Regions from separate parts of the Arthrobacter sp. 2762 genome, predicted to be linked through region 1. Evidence: riboswitches for the same ligand, from Rfam matches in the RefSeq annotation. Region 1 holds a riboswitch; each other region holds the start of a gene.
What was found. A riboswitch is a leader RNA that binds a small molecule or an ion and turns the genes downstream of it on or off. The one in region 1 is predicted to bind thiamine pyrophosphate.

Region 1 (4,923 bases):
TGCCGGTGAAGTGAATTGGGACGCAGTGAACCTTGAGGGCCAGCCGCGCCGGATCGAGAATGCGTTGAAGTCCGGTGATTCCGTCCTGGTGCAGGTTACCAAGGACCCTGTTGGCCATAAGGGCGCCCGCCTCACCAGCCAGATTTCCTTGCCGGGCCGCTACCTTGTGTACGTGCCGGGCGGTTCGATGACCGGTATCTCGCGCAAACTGCCCGACGTCGAACGCAACCGCCTCAAGCGCATCCTCAAGGACCGCTTGCCGGAGAACGCCGGCGTCATTGTGCGCACGGCCGCTGAAGGTGCGTCCGAGGAAGAGCTGACGCACGACATCAACCGTTTGCGCGCGCAGTGGGAAGGCATTGAAGGGCAGGCGTCCTCCACCAAGGTGCTGGCTCCGGAACTGCTCTATGGCGAACCCGACCTCACCATCAAGGTTGTCCGGGACGTCTTCAACGAAGATTTCTCCAAGCTGATCGTTTCCGGCGACGACGCCTGGGACACCATCGAGGCTTACGTCACCTACGTTGCTCCCGATTTGGTAGGCCGCCTTGAGAAGTGGACCAAGGACCAGGACATTTTTGCTGCCTGGCGGATCGACGAACAGATCCACAAGGCACTGGAACGCAAGGTTTTCCTGCCGTCCGGCGGTTCCCTTGTCATCGACCGCACCGAAGCCATGACCGTGGTGGATGTTAACACGGGTAAGTTCACCGGCAGCGGCGGAAACCTGGAAGAAACAGTCACCAAGAACAACCTCGAAGCGGCCGAGGAAGTGGTTCGCCAGCTGCGCCTGCGTGATATCGGTGGCATCATCGTCATCGACTTCATTGACATGGTCCTCGAATCGAACCGTGACCTGGTGCTCCGCCGTTTGGTGGAATGCCTGGGCCGTGACCGCACCAAGCACCAAGTGGCCGAAGTGACGTCGCTGGGCCTGGTGCAGATGACGCGCAAGCGCATGGGCACAGGCCTGCTTGAGGTGTTTGGTGAGCAGTGCGAGCACTGTGCCGGGCGTGGTGTCGTCACCCATGATGAGCCCGTGGAACACCGACGCGCCAACGTTGTGGCTGCCGAGCACCACCGTCCGCACGCCGAACCCCAACAGCCTGCTGCACGCACTGATCGCAAGCGTCGCCGCGGGAAAGGCGGGGGACCGGCAACGGCCGAAGTGCCCCCTGCTGTCCACAGCACCGCCGCCGCCCCCGTGGCTCCGGCGGCCACGGAGTCCGTGGACCCTGTCCGCCAGGCGAAGGCTGAGGCGACCAGGGCAGCTCTTGCCACCATCGCCGCCGCAGCGCATGCTGCCCACCTGCACGACGACGAGGTTCACCGTGCGGAGGAGCTGGCCCGCGCAGCAGGCCAGCAGGGTCACACCGATGAATCCGCCCCTGAAGCTGCAACCGGCGATGCCGGGGTACCGGCTGCACTTGATGCCGCCAGTCACGAAGCAGCGGTTCGGGAAGCACGGTCCACCCCTGTTCTGCGCTTCGGTGGCGAAGAAGTGGCTCTTCCGTTTGTGGAACACCACGAGGAACCACCTGCCGGCAAGCCGGCCATGAGCTTGGACCTGCTGGCTGAGGCGTTCTCGCACCTCGGTGCCGCACCGGCTGCGGAGGAAGAGGCCACGGATACCGTTTCCGAACCTGCGACTGCCTCCGCCGTTTCCGCGGCCAGTGCTTCTGCTGTCATTACAGATGAGCACGATCATTCGTCGCGTTCGCGTGGCCGTCGCGGCCGAAGGAACCGCAGCGCCAGCAGGGCGCAGGGTGCGGCAAACGAAACCAGCGTGGAACATCACGACGTAACTGCTGCCGCCGCAGGTGGATCGGCCCATGAAGCCAAGGCGCCGGCAGCGGAAGAGCCTGCCACAAAGAAGGCAGCGGACGAGCCCATCATCCTTGGGGTCGGAGTTCCTGCTTCCGAGTTGTAAGCACGGCAAAAGCAGTGACAGTCGTTAAGTAGTGAGACAGTCCCGAATCAGTGAGACAGTCCCGCAGCATCCGTTTACGGCGGATGTTGCGGGACTTTTTTGTTGCTGCCAGTCACATCCATTCCCCGAGGCCGTCCGGTTCCCGGACCGACGGGGTTCCGGGCTACGCTTGGAAACTGACACGGGGTGCCGGGCACTGGGCCTGGCTGAGATCCAGACCCGTTGAACCTGTCCGGTTAGCACCGGCGAAGGGATGTCCACCATGGCTTCATCGTCGAATTCCGCTGTCTACCCTGTCTACCCCGCTGGTATCGGAGCAGTCCCAGCCCGGCCGCATCCGCGGGTGCTCAGCATTGCCGGCTCGGATCCTTCTGGCGGCGCCGGAATCCAGGCAGACCTGAAGAGCATCGCAGCGCACGGCGGCTATGGCATGGCTGCCATCACGGCTTTGACGGCCCAGAACACCCTGGGCGTCAGCGCAGTCCATGTTCCGCCTGTGGAGTTCCTGCGTCAGCAACTGGACGCGATCAGCAGCGATATTGACATTGATGCGGTCAAGATCGGGATGTTGGGTGACGCGGCCGTCATCGACGAAGTCCGTAACTGGCTCGAGGAGGTGCGTCCCGCCGTCGTGGTCCTTGACCCGGTGATGGTGGCCACCAGTGGCGACCGTCTTCTGCGTGAGAGCGCCGAAGCATCTTTGCGCAGCCTCTTGCCGTTGGCGGATCTCATCACCCCAAACCTTCCCGAACTGGCGATGTTGTTGGGTGAGCCCGAAGCCCCGGATTGGGCCACGGCGCTTGACCAAGGCAAGCGACTGGCTGCTGAGTGTGGAACGACGGTTTTGGTGAAGGGCGGCCATTTGGCAGGAAACGACTGTCCGGATGCGCTGGTCAATACGAGTGGCTTGCTGCGGCAGGACGTCATCGAGGTGCCTGGGCCCCGAGTGGATACCAGGAACAGCCACGGAACGGGGTGCTCACTCTCCTCGGCATTGGCCACGGTCCAAGCCCGCAGGGACGATTGGGAGGCATCACTCCGCGAGGTCAAGCCGTGGCTGCTGCAGGCCCTCGCGGCGGCCGACCGGCTCGAGGTAGGCAAGGGCAGCGGGCCGGTCCACCACTTCCAGCACATGGAGCCAGCGCTGTATCCTGCAGGGAAGTCCGGCGACTTTGCCGCGCGGCTGTGGGCCGAAGCTGCACCGGAATTGGACGCAATTTACGGCCTCGGCTTCATCCAAGGCCTGCAGTCCGGGCGCCTCCCGGAGCCCCAGTTCAACTATTACCTCGCCCAGGATGCCATCTACCTGAACGGCTACTCCCGGGTTTTGGCGCGCGCAGGTGCACTTGCCCCCACTGAAGAAGAGCAGCTCTTCTGGGCAAAGTCATCGCAACTCTGCCTTGAAGTGGAGTCCGAGCTCCACCGGGACTGGCTGAGCACGCGTCCGGCTTCGACAGAGACCGGACCCGTGACAAGGTCGTACGTGGACCATCTGCTGGCGACGTCGGCTTCGGGCAGTTACGCCGTTTTGCTGGCGGCAATCCTGCCCTGCTACTGGCTGTACGCGGAGGTAGGGCAGCAACTTCACGGGGCGTATGTCCAAGCAGGGGCTCCCAGCGACCACCCTTACGCCGCATGGTTGAAGACGTACGCGGACGAGGAGTTTGCTGCCGCAACCCGGAAGGCGATCGACATTACCGATGCTGCGGCAGTTGGCGCCTCTGTGCAGGAACGCAAGGCCATGGTTGAGGCCTTCGCCCAGTCCTGCCGCTACGAAACTGCGTTCTTTGATGCCCCCAGGCTCTTCGCCTGAGCAGGGTTTCCGAGGTTGCCGCGTGGAACAAATCCACAAAGCTCCAGCGCGTCGCGGGCCAAACCGCAGTATCCCGGCGCAAATCCTGTAGGCTGTATGGGCACGGTGCCGGGAGAGTCCGTTACAACTGGTGACGCAAGTCACCCGATAGCCTCCGGACCCGGCCTCATTTGCAGCTGAAGGTCAAACTAGCGTAATCTTGATCTTCGGTGCTTACGCCAACACTTGGGTTATGCCCCTTGGAATTGTTCATGGGATGACTCGCGGGCTTCGATCTGAAGTCCACGGCGTTGAGGCACAGCGCGAACCAAGCCTGATTCCGGTTCAAGGTTCCGCACGCAAATTTAGTAAGAAACGTCGAGAGAAGTGAGTACCCAAGTGGTGTACGCGATTGTCCGCGCAGGCGGCCGCCAAGAAAAAGTTTCCGTTGGAGACTACGTAACGCTTAACCGCGTCCCCGGTGGAGCCGGCAGCACGCTTGAGCTGCCCGCCTTGCTCCTGGTTGACGGCGACAAGGTCACGTCCGCTGCCGCGGACCTGGCCAAGGTCACGGTCACGGCTGAGATCCTTGAGGACCTTCGCGGTCCCAAGATCGTCATCCAGAAGTTCAAGAACAAGACCGGCTACAAGAAGCGCCAGGGTCACCGTCAGGAACTGACCAAGATCAAGATCACGAGCATCAAGTAACTTTCGTTACTCTGTTCAGATTTTCAGTTTCCCCAGAAATTTAGAGGCAGGCATTTCACATGGCACACAAAAAAGGCGCGAGCTCCACTCGCAACGGTCGTGACTCCAACGCACAGCGCCTCGGCGTCAAGCGTTTCGGTGGCCAGGTAGTTTCCGCAGGCGAGATCATCGTTCGCCAGCGTGGAACCCACTTCCACCCCGGTGCAGGCGTCGGCCGCGGTGGCGACGACACCCTGTTCGCACTCGAGGCCGGTGCGGTTGAGTTTGGTACTCGCCGCGGCCGTCGCGTAGTGAACATCGTTGCTGCTGCAGCTGCAGAGTAACAACAAGTTCTGAACCGGTGGAGCGGGCCAAACGGCCCGCTCCACCGTTCTTTTAACCGCATTACAATCGATTAGGGCGCTTATGGCGCTCTGGTTTTTGCAACAGCGCTGGCAACAGCAAGAGGAGATTCACGTGGCGAGCTTTGTAGACCGGGTAGTCCTGCACGTAT
Region 2 (4,923 bases), on a different contig from region 1:
CACGAACGGAATGTCCCGGAGGTCGCGGTCCGGCAGCCTGTGGTGTTCTACGGCTTTCCGGGCTTCCGCCACGGCCTCGGTTGGGTATTCGCCCGGAAGTTCCAGCTCGCTCCGGAGGGCTGCAAATGCCTCTGCGAGCTGGTCCGACGAGTCGTCGACGTTGGGCGAAATCCGATGATGTGACACGAAAATCAGGTTAGCCCGAAATCGCTGGATAGTCTTGGACCATGAGCACTTCCACGGACGACAATGCTCGCGTCCAGCGTCTCGCCTCGGAGCTGCTGGGAGCCATGGCCTACGGCGAGCTCTCGGCGTTTGGTCGGTTGTCTTTCGATTCCCGGTACGCTCCCACTCTCCATGACAGGGCAGTGCTGGCAAAGATCGCCGTAGGCGCCTACGGAAACTTTGCCTTGATCAGCAGCCGGCTATCGGAGATGGGACTCGATGCGGAAGAAGCCATGCTTCCGTTCCAGCGCTCATTTGACCACTTCCATGAGCGAACAAGGCCAGCGGATTGGTTTGAATCAGTCATGAAGGCCTATGTGATCGACACCGTGTCGTCAGATTTTTACCGGATGGTGGCTTCGTTCCTTGACGGCGGGACGCAACTCTTTGTCCAGAAGGTTGCCTCCGCCGACCAAGCCACGGAAGTACTCCGCATCCTCCTGCGTCGGGCCCTGGCTGATGACCCGCGCCTGGCATCGCGACTCGCTTTGTGGGGTCGCCGCCTCGTCGGTGAAGCATTGACCCAAGCCCAACGCGTCGGCATGGAACATCCTCACTTGGGACCGATGCTCAAGGGCGGAGGGGATACGCGTACGGCAGTTAAAGCGCTCACCGCCGAGCTTGCCGAGCGGCACGGCCGCCGGATGTCAGGGCTCGGGCTTACGGCTTAGGACGCGTTCGCAGACCCTTCGGGGCCATCCGGGCGCCGCTGCTCATCCGGCGTCGAGCGCTTCCAGCAGTGTCTTGGCCGCCGCCGTCGGATCCTCCGCCTCAGTGATGGCCCGCACCACGACGATCCGGCTCGCTCCCGCAGCCACCACCTGTTCAACGTTGGTGAGGTCGATGCCGCCAATCGCGAACCAGGGGAGGAGGACGCCACCTACGGTCTCCTCATCCGCGCGCTTCACGGCTTCCGCGGCATATGTGACCAGGTCCATCCCAACTGCTTCACGGCCTGGCTTTGTGGGCGTTGCCCACACCGGACCAACACAGAAATAATCCAGTCCGCTCCTGCCAGGGGAGGCAGCTATCGCGGCGTCAACCTGCTCCGGCGTATGGGTGGAGAGGCCGATCACGGTGCGGTCGTGGAGGAGGTGCCGTGCGGCGCGCAGGGGGATGTCCTTTTGCCCGATATGGAACACCGGAGCCCCGGAAATACTGGCAACATCGGCGCGGTCGTTGACGGCCCACAGCCGCCCGTGCCGTTGGGCCACGTTATGCAGAACCTCCAGGACCTCAAGCTCCTCGGCAGCCTCGAGCGTCTTGTCGCGAAGCTGGATGATGTCTACGCCGCCCTCGAACGCGGCGTCGACGAAGTCTTCAAAATCGCCCTGGCTTTTGCGGGCATCAGTGCACAAGTAGAGGCGGGCAGTGGTGTGGACATCATGCTGGGTCATGGAAACCAGAGTAGTTCCTCTAAACTGGGCACGTACTGCGGGAGCCGTGACAGCGTCATATGACCGTCCGGCTGAGAGGGCTTCAGCGCCGACCGCTTGACCTGATCCGGCTAATACCGGCGTAGGGAAGGAAACATATGGCAGAATCCCGCCAAAACCCCTTGCAGGCAGACGTCGCAGTCGTTGGTGGCGGCATCATCGGCCTTGGCATTGCCCACGAAGCCCGCCGCCAGGGCCGCTCTGTGGTCCTCGTTGATCCCACCCCCGCAGCGGGTGCGACGTTCGCTGCCGCCGGCATGCTGGCTCCGGTCAGTGAACTCCACTACCAGGAGGAAGACCTCCTGGAACTCATGCTGGAATCCTCCCAACTGTGGCCCGCTTTCATCCGGAGCGTCCATGGCGGCGAACCAGCCACCGGATACCGCACGACGTCGACAATCGCCGTTGGTGCCGACGCCGCCGACCGCCGCGCGCTGGCAGACCTCCGCACAGTCCAGCAGGCCGCGGGGCTGCACGTGGAGCCATTATCATTGCGGGAAGCGCGCGAGCGTGAGCCTTTGCTGAGCCCACAGATTTCCTGTGCCTTCGAGATACCGGCCGATCACCAAGTGGATCCGCGGCGCCTTGCACGGTGCCTCATGGAAGGGTTGGCAGCGCACGGACCAAGTGACGCAACGTGGGTTTCCGGAGCGGAGGACGGTTTCGCCCTGCCGCTCCACGCATCCCGTTTGCTCTGGGACGGAGACCGCGTCTCGGGGGTTGAAGTCGATTCCGGCACCGTCGTTTTGGCCCCAGAAACTGTAATTGCCTGCGGGCTGGATGCGGCAAGGATCGGCAATCTCCCCGAGGGGCTCACGCTGCCCCTGCGGCCCGTTTACGGCGACATCCTGAGGCTGCGCGTTCCCCAACACCTCCAGCCCCTCCTCACATCCACCATCCGGGGCATGGTCCGCGGGGTGCCGGTCTACATCGTGCCCCGGGACGATGGCACGGTGGTGATTGGAGCCACGCAGCGCGAGGACGGTCTATCCGCTTCCACCAATGCAGTCTCCGCCGGGGGCGTCTATCAACTCCTGCGGGACGCCCAAGTGCTGGTGCCTGCGGTGGCGGAGCTGGAACTGTTGGAAACGACAGCACGCGCACGGCCCGGCACTCCGGACAACGCACCATTACTTGGACGCGTTTCTGGACTGGGACGTGTTTCAGGGCCTGAGGGCACCATGGACGGTCTCGTGATCGCGTCCGGGTTCTTCCGCCACGGCGTTCTGTTGACGCCTGTGGCCGCCAAAATCGTAGGCGGGCTGATCAGCGGCTCAGCCGACCCCCGATGGTCCATTTTCCGGCCTGATCGATTTACGGCAACGCAGGATCACCGCCTCCAACCAGCAATCAAGGACACACCATGAACATCAAACTCAACGGCTCCGAACACGCCGTGGCGGACGACGCATCCGTCAGCACGCTCGTCAGCGCCATCACAGGCCGCATCCTGGACCACCGGGGACAGGCAGCCGACGGCGGCAAGCTGGGTGTCGCCGTCGCACGCAATTCCGAGGTGGTGCCGCGCAGCCAATGGGCCGCGACTGCGCTCGCCGATGGAGACGAACTCGAACTCGTAACCGCAGTCCAGGGAGGCTGAAAAAATGACCGCAGCAAAAACTGACATCCGCACTGATGCTTTGGTGATCGACGGCGTCGAATTCGGCTCCCGCCTTATCATGGGTACCGGTGGAGCGCCGAGTCTTGGCGGGCTGGGAGCAGCCCTGCTGGCCTCAGGGACGGAACTGACCACTGTGGCAATGCGCCGGTACTCACCGGCCGAGACAGGTTCACTGTTTCAACTCCTGCTGGATCACAACATCCGGGTCCTGCCCAACACCGCTGGCTGTTTTACTGCCAAAGACGCAGTGATGACCGCGGAGCTCGCCCGGGAGGCGCTGGAGACGGACTGGGTGAAGCTGGAAGTCATCGCCGATGAACATACGCTCCTTCCGGACGCGGTGGAACTCGTGGAGGCAACCGAACAGCTGGTGAACCGTGGCTTCAAGGTCTTCGCCTACACCAATGACGATCCTGTCCTTGCGCTGCGTCTGGAAAACCTGGGTGCCACAGCAGTCATGCCCCTCGGCTCGCCTATTGGAACGGGGCTGGGCATCCTGAACCCGCACAACATCGAACTGATCGTGTCCCGGGCCTCTGTTCCCGTAGTACTCGACGCCGGCATCGGGACTGCCTCTGATGCCGCGCTGGCCATGGAGCTGGGCTGCGATGCTGTCCTGTTGGCAACGGCCGTGACCCGTGCTCAGAACCCGGTGCAGATGGGCGAAGCCTTCAAACACGCGGTGATCGCCGGTAGGCTGGCCAAGCAGGCTGGCCGTATCCCGCGCCGGGAGCACGCCCTCGCGTCATCGGCCATGGAGGGCCGGGCAGAGTTCCTCTGAATGAAGGAGCAGTGGTGGCTGACAGGAAAGAGCCGTTGACCCAGGTCGCCCTGGAGGCCGCCCTCAAGGACCTTCCGGACTGGAAGCTCCAGGACGGCCTCGTGACAGTGTTCAAAACCTCGACGGCGGCCGACGCCTTGGCGCTCATCGCCGCCATTGGCCGGATCGCCGAGGAACAGAACCACCACCCGGATCTTGACTGGCGTTTCAACAGGGTGTTCTTGCGTTACGTTTCCCATGACGCAGGCGGCCAGGTGACCCAACGCGACATCGCCGCTGCGGCTGCCGTGAGCGAGGCCGCAGCCGCGTCCGGTGCCCTGGCGCAGCCGGATCGCTATCCCGGAGATTGAGCGGGATAGAAGGTTAAGCGGCGCTGGCCATCACCTATGGGTGATGGCCAGCGCCGTTTAAGAGTGAGCAGCGCCTAAAAGTCCCGGCGCCTTGGAGTCTCAGCGCCTAGAGCCTCAAAGCTTTGGTGAGGGCGGCGGTGTCATGCTGGGTGCGCTTGCGGCCCAGAAGGACCACGACGGCAATCGCGACGGCCGTCCCCAACACGATAGGGAGGACCCAGGGGATCCAAGTCAGCCCGGGCTGGTAACCAAAGCCGGCCATGATGAGAGCTATCCAGCCCAGCACGCCGACGGTTGCCGAAACGCCCGCCGGCAATGCAATGCCGTACTTGCCGTGTCGCTTGTCATTTGCCCACACGATGAATCCTGTAGCGATTGTGGCAAGAACCACCACAACGAGTGAAAGCATGGAGACTCCTTAGCGGCAGCTGTAACTGGGAACCGCTAGAGTGCGCCGAAACCGACGCGGCGGACTTCCTCAGCACCAATTTCAACGTAGCCCAACACACT
Region 3 (4,923 bases), on a different contig from region 1:
GACGTAGAGTCCTGACCGCTCCGCCTTTTCCACGTCAGTGGCCAAGGCGGCCAACTGCTGCACGTACTGACGTGATTCGTCCGCACCAAAAGGCATGTCGTCCTGCGCTGCCCACGCCGCGGCGACGTCGTCAAGAACGTTCCCGTCACCTTCGCTTTCATACGTCAGCAGCTCGGCGAGTGCCCTCACCATCGCTTCCGGAACGCCAAGGAGTGCGTCGCTGGTGACGTCCACCAGCGCCAGCTCGTAGTCTGCACCGGCAGCGTGGACGGCTTTGCCGGCAAGGTCCCCCAGTTGCTCGACCTCAAAGTCGGTGATGCCATCAATCCTGACGGCGGGGCCGGTAACGTCGGCGCCCCGATCCAAGGCAGCCGCCCTCTTGAGTGCTTCATCGTGGGTGGCTACAAAAATTTCGGCAAAGCCCATGGAGAGTACTCTCATTCCTTCGTGCTGACGGGGCGGCGGCAAGGGCCCAAGGGGCAAATACCGTCAATGCCCAGCCTAGTGCAGTCCCGACCCCTGCATTCGGAAGCCAGTGCGACGGCGCTTCCCGCCAGGGCGCTTAGCGCACTGCCACGCGCAGCTTGTTGCGCCAGGGGTCTTCGAACTGCAGTTCCAGGCCCGTATGGTGGTTCGCCACGGACGCAACTTTCAGCCGGTCAGCCAGTGCGGCGACGTCATCGGCAGATGGAACCTCGATCAGGACTTCGCCCAGGCCCAGGGTATCCCGGCGAGGCCCGGCCCCGCGGCTGTTCCACACGTTCATCGCCATATGGTGGTGGTAGCCGCCCGCGGAAACAAACAACGCCTGCCCATGCCAGCCCGCTGTCCTCTCAAAACCCAGCGTGTCCACATAAAAATCCTGGGCGGTCTGCACGTCACCTACTTGGAGGTGCACGTGCCCGACGCCGGCAGCGGCTTCCCGCTGGCCAGTCACGGCAGCCTCACTCAAGTGTTGCTGGAGGAAGCGCTGGGGCGGCAAAGCAACGTTGTCCATAACCACATTCTTGCCATCCCACTGCCAGACATCGCGCGGCTTGTCGTAATAGAGCTCAATCCCATTGCCTTCGGGATCAGTGAAATAGAACGCTTCACTCACCAGATGGTCGGCACTGCCCACAAATGCGCGTGGTTCATATTCGGCGGCCGTGGCGATCGTGGCCGCAAGGGACGGCTGGTCCTGGAAAAGGATGGCCGTATGGAAAAGTCCCGCTTCGCCGCGACCCGGAATCTGCAGGCCGGCGGCGGGTGCGAGGTGAACCACCGGCTTCCCCAGCCGCCCCAAGTAAAGTCCGCCGTCCTGCTCGGCAACAACCTCAAGGCCCAGAGCCCTTAGGTAGTAGTCACTCATGAGCTTCATGTCGCCAACCTTGAGCATGACGGTGCCCATGGTGAGTTCGGCAGGAAGGAGGTCCTGGCTTGATGCTGTGGTCATGTGAAGCTCCCGGTTCATAGGTGGCCGCCCTTCGGCACGTTCTACCTATCTAAATTACTTGAAGCTTCAATTTATTCCTAGCGGACTACGTTTCCTCGCAGGACAACATGGTTCAGGCTCCCGACGGTACGGATCCTCTGGCGAGGATCCTCACGGCAGACCACGACGTCGGCACTGGCACCTTCGCTGATTCCTTCGGCTCCCAGCCACTTTCGGGCCCGCCAGCAGGCGGCGTCGAGGACGGCGGCAGGCGGCAGGCCGGCGTCGTGCAGTTCCTGCATCTCATCCGCTATCCGGCCGTGCTTGATCACGCTGCCGGCATCCGTTCCCGCAAAGATCGTCACGCCGGCTTCAAAAGCCTCCAACACCCGCTCACGGCGTCGCTCCCAAAGACGCGTCATATGGTCGGCGTACCCAGGAAACTTCGGGGCAGCCTGGGCGGCGATATCCGGAAAAGTCGCGATGTTTACCAACGTAGGAACAATCGGGACGGACTGCTCAACGAGACGGGGAATGTGCCGCGGCAAGAGGCCGGTGGCGTGTTCAATGCAATCAATTCCGGCGTCGAGCATGTCGTCGATGGTGTCTTCAGCGAAGCAGTGGGCCGTCACCCGGGCCCCTTCGTCATGGGCGGCCGCTATGGCATCCCGGACCACGTCCGCGGGAAAGGAAGCTGCAAGGTCACCGGCGTCGCGGTCGATCCAGTCTCCGACGATCTTGACCCAACCGTCCCCGTCCCGGGCTTCCTTGCGGACCGTCTCCACCAGTTCGTCCGGCTCCACTTCGTGGCCTAAGCCACGCAGGTAACGCCGGCTCCGGGCGATGTGGCGGCCTGCCCTGATGAGTCGGGGCAGGTCTCGGCGCTGCTGCACCCACCGCGTGTCGCTGGGCGACCCAGCATCGCGGATCAGCAACGTACCGGCCTGAAGGTCCGCTTGCGCCTGGGCAAGAGTCGTCTGCTCATCAACCGCCCCGCCAACGCCAAGTCCAATATGGCAATGGGCGTCAACAAAACCGGGAAGGACCCATCCATCCAGCACGGAATCGGGTGGCGTCACGGGACGTTCGAACGTCAGTTTGCCATCGACGGACCACAGCCCGTGCCGTTGGTCGTCTCCTGCCACAAGCACAGGACCAGTGAATTCGATGATGTTGGCCATGGCAAAAGCCTAGTGCGCACCGTGGTTCAGGCTCGACGTGTTCGGATATGACTGGGGCTCAGGCCGCGGGCTGTGGTAGCTTCGTCTACGACCACACGGGGGCCCCTGCAGGGGCTGAGATCGGACTGAGGCAGTCTGCGACCGTTGAACCTGTCCGGGTAATGCCGGCGAAGGAAGTGAGTAATCCTTTGAGCACCACCGAAACACAGCACAGCCCTGCCCAAAGCCAGGCCAATACCAGCGAAAATACGGCGGGAAGCGTCACACAGTCGCTGAAATCCCATTCGCTGGCGTGGCTGGAAGACCCCGCGAACGGCATCCGGGTCCCCGTCACGGAGATCGCTCTTGAACCGTCCCCCAACGGCGAAGCAAACGCTCCACTGCAGGTGTACCGAACCGCGGGGCCGGGCAGCGATCCCGTAGTGGGCCTGGAGCCCTTCCGGGCCGCTTGGATTGAGGGCCGCGGCGACACGGAAGCGTACTCCGGCCGCGAACGGAACCTGCTCGACGACGGCAAGTCGGCCGTCCGCCGCGGAGCAGCGTCAGCAGAGTGGAAGGGCGCGCAGCCGGTGCCCCGCCGCGCCGTCGAGGGCAAGACCGTCACCCAGATGCACTACGCCAGGCAGGGCGTCATCACGCCTGAAATGCAGTTCGTGGCGTTGCGTGAGAACTGCGATGTTGAACTCGTCAGGAGTGAAGTCGCCGCAGGCCGGGCAATCATTCCCAACAACATCAACCACCCGGAATCCGAGCCGATGATCATCGGCAAGGCATTCCTGGTCAAGATCAATGCCAACATCGGCAACTCCGCCGTCACGAGCTCCATTGCCGAAGAAGTAGACAAGCTGCAGTGGGCGACGCAATGGGGTGCCGACACCGTTATGGACCTGTCCACCGGAGATGACATCCACACCACCCGTGAGTGGATCATCCGCAACTCCCCCGTCCCCATCGGAACTGTCCCGATCTACCAGGCCCTTGAAAAGGTCAACGGCGAAGCCAACAAACTCACGTGGGAGATCTTCCGCGACACCGTCATCGAGCAGTGCGAGCAGGGTGTTGACTACATGACCATCCATGCAGGCGTGCTGCTTCGTTACGTGCCGCTGACAGCCAACCGCGTCACCGGCATCGTTTCCCGTGGCGGCTCGATCATGGCTGGTTGGTGCCTGGCGCACCACCAGGAAAACTTCCTCTACACGCACTTCGATGAGCTGTGCGAAATTTTCGCCAAGTACGATGTCGCGTTCTCCCTGGGCGACGGGCTGCGCCCGGGCGCCACGGCAGATGCCAACGACGCTGCCCAGTTCGCCGAGCTGGACACCCTCGCCGAACTGACGCAGCGGGCCTGGGAGTTCGACGTCCAGGTGATGGTCGAAGGACCCGGCCACGTGCCGTTCCACCTGGTCCGGGAGAACGTAGAGCGCCAACAGGAACTCTGCAAGGGCGCACCGTTCTACACACTGGGTCCCCTGGTCACTGATGTTGCCCCCGGCTACGACCACATCACTTCAGCCATCGGCGCCACGGAGATCGCCCGCTACGGCACCGCCATGCTCTGCTACGTGACGCCGAAGGAGCACCTCGGGCTGCCGAACAAAGACGACGTCAAGACCGGCGTCATCACGTACAAGATCGCGGCGCACGCCGCTGACCTCGCCAAGGGCCACCCTGGCGCGAACGAACGCGACGATGCCCTGTCCAAGGCCCGCTTCGAATTCCGTTGGCGCGACCAGTTCGCACTTTCCCTGGACCCTGTCACGGCAGAGGCATTCCACGACGAAACACTTCCAGCGGAACCGGCGAAGACAGCCCACTTCTGCTCGATGTGCGGACCCAAATTCTGTTCCATGCGCATCAGCCAGGACATCCGCGACGAATACGGATCAGCGGAGTCGCAGGCAGCCATTGCGGAAATGTACAGCGGGATGCGGGAGAAGAGCGAAGAGTTCCTGGCATCAGGCGGCAAGGTCTACCTCCCGGAGCTGCAGGTTCCCTCTACCCAGGCGCCCTCCACCCAAGCGGCGGGCGCGTCAGGAAACCTTAACTGACCTCGTCCGGACGACGTCAGCTACAAAAGAGCGAATAATCCGGTCTCCATCCCCCGAGTCCTGAGGCCGGTGCCCTCCCGCTGCTATGCGTCGGAGGGCGCCGGTTTCCTCCAGGTACCTGGCAATTTCTTCATACAATGGCTCCCACCCGCCCGTAAGGACAAGGGTCGGTACGCCAGGGACGATGTGCAAGGGCGCCTCCCAAGGGGGCGCCTGGAGCCGAAGGCGACGTGCGGAACGGCGCGCTTCCGGACTGTCCAGCCCGCCCGCTTCGGCT

Region 2: another riboswitch for thiamine pyrophosphate. It lies ahead of thiO (glycine oxidase ThiO); the one in region 1 lies ahead of ABIE18_RS06905 (bifunctional hydroxymethylpyrimidine kinase/phosphomethylpyrimidine kinase).
Region 3: another riboswitch for thiamine pyrophosphate. It lies ahead of thiC (phosphomethylpyrimidine synthase ThiC); the one in region 1 lies ahead of ABIE18_RS06905 (bifunctional hydroxymethylpyrimidine kinase/phosphomethylpyrimidine kinase).

What each region holds. Positions count from the first base shown of each region.
Region 1 covers NZ_JBEPSI010000003.1:61,805-66,727, forward strand. The annotation lists gene ABIE18_RS06900 (Rne/Rng family ribonuclease) at 1-1,930, shown strand, start outside; TPP riboswitch at 2,103-2,201, shown strand; gene ABIE18_RS06905 (bifunctional hydroxymethylpyrimidine kinase/phosphomethylpyrimidine kinase) at 2,193-3,743, shown strand; gene rplU (50S ribosomal protein L21) at 4,122-4,430, shown strand; gene rpmA (50S ribosomal protein L27) at 4,490-4,753, shown strand; gene obgE (GTPase ObgE) at 4,887-4,923, shown strand, end outside.
Region 2 covers NZ_JBEPSI010000004.1:26,667-31,589, forward strand. The annotation lists gene ABIE18_RS08705 (RNB domain-containing ribonuclease) at 1-186, opposite strand, end outside; gene ABIE18_RS08710 (ferritin-like fold-containing protein) at 228-896, shown strand; gene thiE (thiamine phosphate synthase) at 939-1,622, opposite strand; TPP riboswitch at 1,650-1,767, shown strand; gene thiO (glycine oxidase ThiO) at 1,760-3,028, shown strand; gene thiS (sulfur carrier protein ThiS) at 3,025-3,261, shown strand; gene ABIE18_RS08730 (thiazole synthase) at 3,266-4,063, shown strand; gene ABIE18_RS08735 (4a-hydroxytetrahydrobiopterin dehydratase) at 4,078-4,413, shown strand; gene ABIE18_RS08740 (hypothetical protein) at 4,520-4,822, opposite strand; gene ABIE18_RS08745 (DUF3107 domain-containing protein) at 4,858-4,923, opposite strand, start outside.
Region 3 covers NZ_JBEPSI010000004.1:388,297-393,219, reverse strand. The annotation lists gene ABIE18_RS10330 (hypothetical protein) at 1-426, opposite strand, end outside; gene ABIE18_RS10325 (VOC family protein) at 563-1,435, opposite strand; gene ABIE18_RS10320 (amidohydrolase family protein) at 1,513-2,595, opposite strand; TPP riboswitch at 2,681-2,788, shown strand; gene thiC (phosphomethylpyrimidine synthase ThiC) at 2,784-4,646, shown strand; gene ABIE18_RS10310 (alpha/beta fold hydrolase) at 4,629-4,923, opposite strand, start outside.